Regions from separate parts of the Streptomyces sp. NPDC055243 genome, predicted to be linked through region 1. Evidence: riboswitches for the same ligand, from Rfam matches in the RefSeq annotation. Region 1 holds a riboswitch; the other holds the start of a gene.
The links. Region 1 has a riboswitch for cobalamin ahead of ACIGXX_RS22715 (cobalamin biosynthesis protein). Riboswitches for the same ligand answer to the same signal wherever they lie in the genome.

Region 1 (4,404 bases):
GACTTGGCGGTGCCCTTCTCGCCGCGTACGAGCACGCCGCCGACGGCGGGCGACACGGCGTTGAGCAGCAGGGCGAGCCGCAGGTCGTCCTGCCCGACGAGAGCGGTGAACGGATAGGGGGTACTCACAAGGCCTCCATGGCGTGGTTCGGGGCGGGGCAGGGGACAGCGGGTCTCACCGGTCCCCCTCCGCGGTCATGAGGGTGCCCCCGGTGCGATGAAGGGGAGGCCGGACGGGGGGCCGTTCTCGATCAGGCCGAGCAGCGCGTCGGTGTCCGCGTGCTCCTCGATCAGATCGCCGAGCAGATCGAGCTGCTCCTCGCGCAGGGCGCCGAAGCTGGTGTCGGGCGCGGGCACGAAGCGGCGTCCGGCGGCGCGGGCGACCTCGGTCAGGAAGCGGCGCCGGAACGCGTCGCTCTCCAGGGAGCCGTGCCAGTGCGTGCCCCACACCTCGCCGACGCGGCAGCCGTCCAGGAAGGGCTCTCCGCCCAGGACTTCGGCGACGCCGTGATGGATCTCGTACCCCTCGACGGGTTCGCCCAACGCCTCGCCGACCGGCCGCGCGAGGGTCTTCTCGCGCTCGAACCGCACGCGCACGGGCAGCAGCCCGAGCCCGTCCACGGCCCCCGCCCGCGACTCGACGTCGTCCTCGATGTGCTCGCCGAGCACCTGGAAGCCGCCGCAGATCCCGAGCACGGGCCGCCCCTCGGCGGCGCGCCGCGCGATGGCGTCCGCGAGACCGCGCTCGCGCAGCCACTCCAGGGCGCGCACGGTGCCGCGCGTGCCCGGCACGACCACGAGATCGGCGTCGACGAGCTCGTCGGCCCGGTCCACGAACCGCACCACGACGCCGGGTTCGGCGGCCAGGGCGTCCACGTCCGTGAAGTTCGACATCAGCGGCACGGCACAGACGGCGACCCGCAGCACGTCCTCACCGACCGGCGGGGTGACGGCGGACTCGCGCACGGCGCCCCGCAGGGACACCCGCAGGCCGTCCTCCTCGTCGATGCCGAGGCCGTGCTGGAAGGGCAGCACACCGAACGTGCGCCGCCCGGTGAGCCCGAGCAGCATGTCGAGCCCGGGTTCCAGCAGCGAGACGTCGCCCCGGAACTTGTTGACGAGATACCCGGCGACCAGTTCCTGGTCCTGTGCGCTGAGCAGCGCCGTCGTCCCGAAGAAGGAGGCGAAGACGCCACCGCGGTCGATGTCGCCGACGACGAGGACGGGGAAGCGGGCGGCCCGCGCGATCCCCATGTTCACGATGTCCGTGCGCCGCAGATTGATCTCGGCGGGGCTGCCCGCGCCTTCGCAGATCACGGCGTCATAGCTGCCCCGCAGTTCCTCCAGGCATCCCACGACGGTGGAGAGCAGCGCTTCCTGCCGTCCACCGTGGTAGCCGCGTGCGCTCATCTCGCCCACGGCCTTGCCCATCAGGACGACCTGGCTGCTGCGGTCGCTGCCGGGCTTGAGCAGCACGGGGTTCATCAGCGCGCTCGGCTCGACCCGGGCGGCCTGCGCCTGCATGGCCTGGGCCCGTCCGATCTCGGCGCCTTCGCGCGTGACGAAGGAGTTGAGGGACATGTTCTGCGCCTTGAAGGGCGCGACGGAGACCCCCTTGCGGGCCAGCCACCGGCAGATGCCCGCGGTGACGACGCTCTTCCCCGCGTCCGATGTGGTCCCGGCCACGAGCAGTCCACCACTCACGAGGCGCCGCCTTTCCGCATAGTGCTCACCACTGCCGCGACCCCCAGGGCCAGCAGTCCGACCCGCCGCGACAACCGCACGGCCCGCTCGATGTCCGTCACGTCGACGGCCCGCCCGCTCGTGTTCAGGACGGGCCGGTGCTCGACCCGGCCTCCGTACGAGAGGCTCCCCCCGAGCCGTACCCCCAACGCCCCGGCGAAGGCGGACTCCACGGGCCCCGCGTTGGGGCTCGGATGCTTGGCCGCGTCCGCGCGCCAGGCGCGCAGGGCTCCCTTCGGAGCGTCCCCGGCGACGGCGGCCAGCACCGCGGTGAGCCGGGCGCCCGGCCAGCCCAGAACGTCGTCGAGCCGCGCGGAGGCCCACCCGTAGCGCCGGTACCTCACGGACTTGTGCCCGACCATGGCGTCGAGCGTGTTGACGGCACGGAAGGCGACCAGCCCCGGCACCCCGCCGACGGCGCCCCACACGAGCGCACCGACCACCGCGTCGGAGGTGTTCTCGGCGACGGACTCGACCACGGCCCGCGCGATGCCGTCGGCGTCCAGAGCCTGCGGATCGCGCCCGCACAGATGCGGCAGCCGCTCCCGCGCCACCTCGACGTCCCCGGCGGCGAGCGCCCCGCCGATGGCCCGCGCCTCACGCCCCAGCGAGGTCCCGCCGACCACGGCCCAGGTCGTGGCGGCGGTCAGCGCGACGGACGCGGCGCGTGAGTCACGTACGAGAGAAGAGGCCAGGGCGGCGGCACCGGCCGCGCCCCCGGCGCACACCACGGCGTGCAGGGCGCCCCACCCGCGGTGGTCACGCCACAGCACACGCTCGACGGCGCCCGCGGCCCGGCCGAACGCGGCGACCGGGTGCCCGCGGCGAGGATCGCCGAGCAGCAGGTCACCGAGGAGGCCGGCGGCGGCGCCGTACGCGAAGTCGCGGTCGGCACGCACGGGTTCAGCCGACCGGAAGGAGGAGAGGAGCGAGGGGCCCGGCCTGGAAGGGCAGGGGCACAGAGACCGGCAACGGGCGGCCGCGCATGGCGATATGTCCTCACTCAGGGTGTCCGCGCCCTGGTTCGACGTGACCGGCGGCGAGAGTTCCTGGCTTCCGAGGAGGGGGCTCCCCGATGACAGTGGCGGGACCGCGCCGGATTCGCACCGGCTTCCTCTCCTGCCGCCGTAATGGCTCCGGCAGTCCACCACGCCCGCGAACGCCCGTCAACTTGCCGTTGACCTGGTACGGGAGAGTGTGCCGAGGCCCACATGGGGCCGGTTTCCCGGCGTCGGCGTGCGTCGGCGCGGGCCGGGCACGGCGGACACGCGAAAGCCGGGTGGGACGCACTCGTCGAGGCGTGTCCCACCCGGCTCCCGTGAGGCCGAAGTGCCGTCAGGCGACGATCAGGTAGATCCCGTACGCCACGGCCGCCAGGCAGAGCGCGAAGCACGCGTACGCGCCCGTGCGTGCCGCCACGGGGACGGTGCCGGCGGTGGTGCCGGCGGTGGTGGAAGAGGCGCCGGACGTGGCCGCCTCGCGCTTGGAGAGGCCGACGATGCCGAGGGTGAACAGGCCCACCAGGGCCACCGTCACCCCGAGGCTGACTCCGAACACGGAGCCGAGAGCTGCCCAGTCGATGTTCATGGTGAGTTGTCCTTACACCGTGGCGGGCCGGGCGGGATCCGCCACGGTGCCGGTCGGGGCCGGGATGGTGGCCTTGACGAAGTCGACGTCGGCGCTTGCCACGGCCGACCCGGTGGGCGGCGGCGAGACGGCGGCCATCGCGGTGGTCACGACACCGGCGGGCTCGGCGCCGGAGGGGCCGCCGATCTCGTCGTCGGCGACGTTCGTGTGGTCGACGGCGTTGCGCCGGGAGAGCACCCAGATCACGGCCGAGCCACCGATGAGCAGCGCGGCGGTCGCCGCGACGCCCCAGGGGCCCTGCTTGGTGAGGAACTCCGCGCCCGCGCCGACCAGACCGGCGGCCGGGAGCGTGAGGCCCCAGGCGACGAACATGCGGGTCGCCGTGGACCAGCGGACCACACCGCCCTTGCGGCCGAGGCCCGCGCCCATCACGGCGCCCGAGCAGACCTGGGTGGTGGAGAGCGAGAAGCCGATGTGCGAGGAGGCGAGGATCGCGGTCGCGGCGCTGGTCTGGGCGGCGAAGCCCTGCTGCGGCGCGAGGTCCGTCAGGCCCTTGCCCATGGTGCGGATGATGCGCCAGCCGCCGAGGTAGGTGCCCAGCGCGATGGCGACACCGGCCGAGACGATGACCCACATCGGGGGGTTGGCACCCGGGTTCAGGACGCCGCCGGTGATCAGGGCGAGCGTGATGATGCCCATCGTCTTCTGCGCGTCGTTCGTGCCGTGCGCCAGCGAGACGAGGCCCGCGGAGGCGATCTGGCCGGTGCGGTAGCCCTTGGCGGTCGCCTTGGTGTCGGTGTTGCGCCCGATGCGGTACGTCAGGCGCGTGGCCAGCGTCGCGGCGATGCCGGCGACGAGGGGCGCGGCGATCGCGGGGATCAGGATCTTCGTGACGACGGTGCCGCCGTCGATCGACGACCAGCCCATCGACATGACCGCGGCACCGATGAGGCCGCCGAAGAGTGCGTGGGAGGAGCTGGAGGGCAGGCCCACCAGCCAGGTCAACAGATTCCAGAGGATCGCGCCCACCAGGGCCGCGAAGATCACCTCTGTCTTCAGTCCGTCCTCGTTGACG
Region 2 (4,404 bases), on a different contig from region 1:
GCCGTCAGCAGGGCCGTGATGGAGAGCAGGATCAGCCGGGTACGGGCCACATGGACCCCCAGCGTCGCCGCCGCGTCCTGGCCGAACACGAATGCGTCCAGGGTGCGGGCGTGCGCCAGGCAGACGGTGAGCGCGAGGACGAGGACCGCCCCGCACATCCAGACGTCCGTCCAGCCCACCCCGCTCAACGAGCCGAGCAGCCAGAACAGGACGCTCCGCGTCGTCTCCGCGTCGCCCGACGTCAGGATCACGAACGAGGTGAGCGCGGAGAAGAGCTGCATCGCCGCCACCCCGGACAGCACCACTCGGTCGGTGCTTCCGCCCAGGGTGTGGCTGAGCAGCAGGACGAGGGCGAACGAGACCACGGCGCCCACGAAGGCGCCCGCCGAGATCGACACCACTCCCCCGCCGACCCCCAGGACGACGATCGCGACCGCGCCCGTGGAGGCCCCCGAGGAGACGCCGAGCACGAAGGGGTCGGCGAGCGGGTTGCGCAGGAGGGACTGGAGGACCGTCCCGCAGACCGCGAGGCCCGCGCCGCAGACCGCCGCGAGCAGCGTGCGCGGCATGCGCAGGTTCCAGACGATGCCGTCCCGGATGGGCGTCAGCGTCGCCTCGCCCCAGCCGAGGTGGGCGGCCACCGCCGACCACACGTCCGGTACGGAGATGTCGGCGGGGCCGATGGTGACGGCCACCGCCACGGAGAGGGCCAGGGCGGCGAGTCCCGCCGTCCAGAGCAGGGTCTGCCGTATGCCGCCCGGGAGGGCTCGCGTCACTTGGCGAGCCCGAACTCGCGCAAGGCGTCGGCTACTTGCTCCACGCCGTCCACCGTGCGGATCGTCGGGTTCATGGCCTGGCCGCTCAGCAGCACGTACCGCTTCTTCTTCACGGCGGTCAGGTTCTTGGTGACCGGGTTGGACTCCAGGAACGCGATCTTCTTCTTCGCGCTCTCCGCGGTCTGCGACCTGCGGGTGAGGTCGCCGATGACCAGGACGTCCGGGTCGCGGTCGGCCACCGTCTCCCAGTTGATCTGGGGCCACTCGTCGCGGGTGTCGTCGAAGACGTTCTTCGCGCCGAGCTCGCGGGTGATGATGCCCGGCGCTCCGCAGCAGCCCGCGATGTAGGGAGCGTCGGAGTTGGCGAACCAGTAGAGGAGCGAGGCATCGGAGGCGTCCATCGCCTTGGTCGCCTTCGCCACCCGGTCCTTGAGCCGCGCGATCAGGCGTTCGCCGCGCTTCTCGACGCCGAACGCCTTGGACAGGTCGCGCACCTCGCCGTAGACCGTGTCCATGGTCAGCGTCTTGTCGCGGCGGCCGTCGCCGTCGCCGCTGTTGTCCTTGCCCGCGCAGTCGGAGGGCGAGACATAGGCGGGTACGCCGAGCTCGGCGAACTTGGCGCGGTCGGCGACGCCGCCCTTGCTGACCGTCGCCTCGAAGGACGCGGTGACGAAGTCCGGTTCCTGGGCGAGGACCTTCTCGAAGGAGGGGTAGCTGTCGGCGAGCCGCTCGACCTTGGCGTTGTCCTTCTCCAGGCCCTCCAGGACCGGGTCCGTCCAGGTCCCGGTGCCGGCCATGCGGTCCGCGAGGCCGAGGGAGAGCAGGATCTCGGTGGAGCCCTGGTCGAGGGAGACCGCCCGCTGCGGCGGCGCCTTGATCTCCGCCTTCTTTCCGCAGGAGGTCAGGGTCAGTGGGTAGCCGGCGGCCTTCTCGTCCGAGGTGGAGGCCGACGAGCCGGAGCCGCCGCAGGAGGTCAGCGTGGCCGAAAGGGCGACGCCGAGGAGAAGGGGCATACGTACACGACGGGCTGTGGAGGACACACGATCCCTTGAGTCTCACGGCTCATACGCGGAGCCTGGCCTGCTTCGTCACCTCCGCCGCCCGGTGCGCGGGCGAAGGTGCCAGCAGGTCTTCGGACTCGGGGATCGGCCGTGCGGGGCGCCTTCCCAGGCGTCCGTGGACGCCCAGTGGCCGTGGCCCCGCCCGTTCCCCCTCACCGCTGCGCGTCAGTTCCGGATTCGCACCGGATTCCCTGGCCCTGGTGTGGGTTGACTGGCGCTCGCAAGCTATCACGCAGGGTCAGGACGGCTGACCGGGCCTCGGCGCGCCGCGGTAGGTGCCGAAGGACCATTTGTTGCCCTCGGGGTCGGCGATCGCGAACTCCCTGCTGCCGTACGGCTGGTCCTCGATCTCGCGGACGATCTCGACCCCGGCGGTGCTGAGCCGCTGGTAGAGGTCGTCCACGTGGTCGGTGACGACATACGCGCCGAAGGTGCCCGGTTCCAGGCACCAGCCCTGGGACTTCTCGTCGTACGAGCCGAGCATGATCGCGCCGCCCTCGGGCCAGTCGAGCTCGGCGTGGGCCACGCGGTCGCCGTCCTCGTAGACGGCGGTGCGCAGGAAGCCGACGGTGCCGACCAGGAAGTCGATCAGGGCGGGGGCGTCGTGGGCCTGGAGCGTCGGCCAGACGTCGGGCGCGCGCCCGGCGGAGGTGGACTGGGGCTGCTGTTGCTTCTCGGTGGTGTTCATGGCTCCTACTCTTCGCCTCCGCCATGGCTCCCGGCTTGGATATTCCGGCACTCTTCGGCCAGCCAGCCGCTGGGGCTGACGCCGGTGTACTGCCGGAAGTCCCGCACCAGGTGGGAGTGGTCGTAGTAGCCGCAGTCGGCGGCGACACGGGCCAGGTCGGGGGCGGCGCCCGCGGCGACGAGGCGTACGACGGCGTCGCGTGCGCGCTGGAAGCGCATCAGGCGGCCCGCCTGCTTGGGGCTCAGGCCCGTCTCGGCGCGGAAGAGCGTGGTCAGGCGGCGTTCGCTGAGCGCGACGTGCCGGGAGAGGCCGTGCAGGGTGCCGACGCCCCGGTGCCGGGCCAGCCAGGCCCAGGCCTCGGCGACCTCGGGGCGTACGGTTCCGCCGGATTCCTCGGCCGCGCGCTGCCTCAAGTAGGCGGACAGGAAGGCGAATCGCTCCTCCCAGCCGCCCTGCTCGCACAGCATCTCCCGTACGTCGGCGGCGCTGCGGCCCATCACCTCAGCGCCGGGCGTCACCAGCTCGTCCGCGAGCTCCGACGCCGGTACGCCGAACAGGGCGCGGGCGGCGAGCGGGTGCACGGCGAGCTGGATGCCCGCCTCGTGCTCGGGCCGCACGACGTAGGCCGGGGACTGGTGCAGGCCGCCCAGGACGATGTCCGTGCGGTCGGCGTCGGGGCCGCCCGCCTGCTCGGGGCTCGCGCCGCTGACGACGGGGCCGTCCAGCGAGAAGATCAGCGTCAGGTACGGGGACGGCAGGCCGCGGTGCAGGCCCGGCCGCTCCCCCTCGGTGCGGTAGCCGACGGCGGACACCACCATGCCGTCGAGCCGCGGAGCGGCCCGCACGAACTCCGGGGAGACGGTCTCCATGCCTTCCAGTATGCGATGGGCGGGCCCGAGAGGCAGGCCCCGAGGCCCGGCGAACGTCCGATGCGGCTACCCGCGCAGATCCGTCCCATGCCCCCTGCGTCCGGTGATGTCGATCATGGGAATCCGCGGTCCGACCTCATACGATGACCCGCCGCTCCGGACGGGGCGCAGACCGCTCTCAGGGGGCACAGAAACATGGCAGTAAAGGCAAAGAGCAAGCTGGCCGTACTCGGCACGGCGGGCGCGCTCACCGCGGCCGTCCTGGCGGGGACGGCGCTCTGGCCCAGCACGGACGCGACGGCCGCGGACGCCTCCGCGCGGAGCACGAGGACCGCGGCCGAGCTGAAGCACTGGCCCGAGCCGGTCGCGAAGAAGCTGGGCAAGGTCATCGCGGAGAACGGCCACAAGGGCGCGTACGCCGTCTTCGACGCGGACAACACGACGTACCGCAACGACCTGGAGGAGTCCCTCCTGCCCTTCCTGGAGATGAAGGGGGTGCTGACCCGCAAGTCGATGGACCCGTCGCTGAAGATCATCCCCTTCAAGGACACGGCGAAGCACAAGGAGAGCCTCTACAGCTACTACAACCGGCTGTGCGAGGTCGACGACCAGGTCTGCTACCCGTGGGCCGCGCAGATCTTCTCCGGCTTCACACTCAAGCAGCTCAAGGGGTACGTCGACGAGCTCCTCGCCCACGACAAGCCGATCCCCGCCGAGTACTACGAGGACGGGAAGCTGACCAGGACCGAGGTCGAGGCGCCGGAGTTCTTCACCGGCATGCAGGAGCTCTACAAGTCTCTGCGCAAGCACGGCATCGAGGTCTACGTGGTGAGCGCGGCCAGCGAGGACCTGGTGCGCATGGTCCTTGCCGACCCCAAGTACGGCTACGCCGTGAAGCCCGAGAACGTCATCGGCGTCGGGCTGCAGCTCAAGGACCGCAAGACGGGCGAGGTCACCAGCTCCCGCAAGGAGATCGCGGAGGGCCGCTTCGACGAGAAGAAGCTGGCGGG

Region 2: linked by a shared signal. The riboswitch ahead of ACIGXX_RS11190 (ABC transporter substrate-binding protein) and the one ahead of ACIGXX_RS22715 (cobalamin biosynthesis protein) in region 1 are both predicted to bind cobalamin.

What each region holds. Positions count from the first base shown of each region.
Region 1 covers NZ_JBITWR010000007.1:382,819-387,222, forward strand. Annotated here, with positions in the region: gene ACIGXX_RS22705 (putative cobaltochelatase) at 1-128, opposite strand, end outside; gene ACIGXX_RS22710 (cobyric acid synthase) at 195-1,703, opposite strand; gene ACIGXX_RS22715 (cobalamin biosynthesis protein) at 1,700-2,641, opposite strand; cobalamin riboswitch at 2,763-2,898, opposite strand; gene ACIGXX_RS22720 (hypothetical protein) at 3,078-3,329, opposite strand; gene ACIGXX_RS22725 (inorganic phosphate transporter) at 3,342-4,404, opposite strand, start outside.
Region 2 covers NZ_JBITWR010000003.1:297,856-302,259, forward strand. Annotated here, with positions in the region: gene ACIGXX_RS11185 (iron chelate uptake ABC transporter family permease subunit) at 1-776, opposite strand, end outside; gene ACIGXX_RS11190 (ABC transporter substrate-binding protein) at 773-1,789, opposite strand; cobalamin riboswitch at 1,882-2,068, opposite strand; gene ACIGXX_RS11195 (VOC family protein) at 2,076-2,525, opposite strand; gene ACIGXX_RS11200 (helix-turn-helix domain-containing protein) at 2,531-3,394, opposite strand; gene ACIGXX_RS11205 (haloacid dehalogenase-like hydrolase) at 3,590-4,404, shown strand, end outside.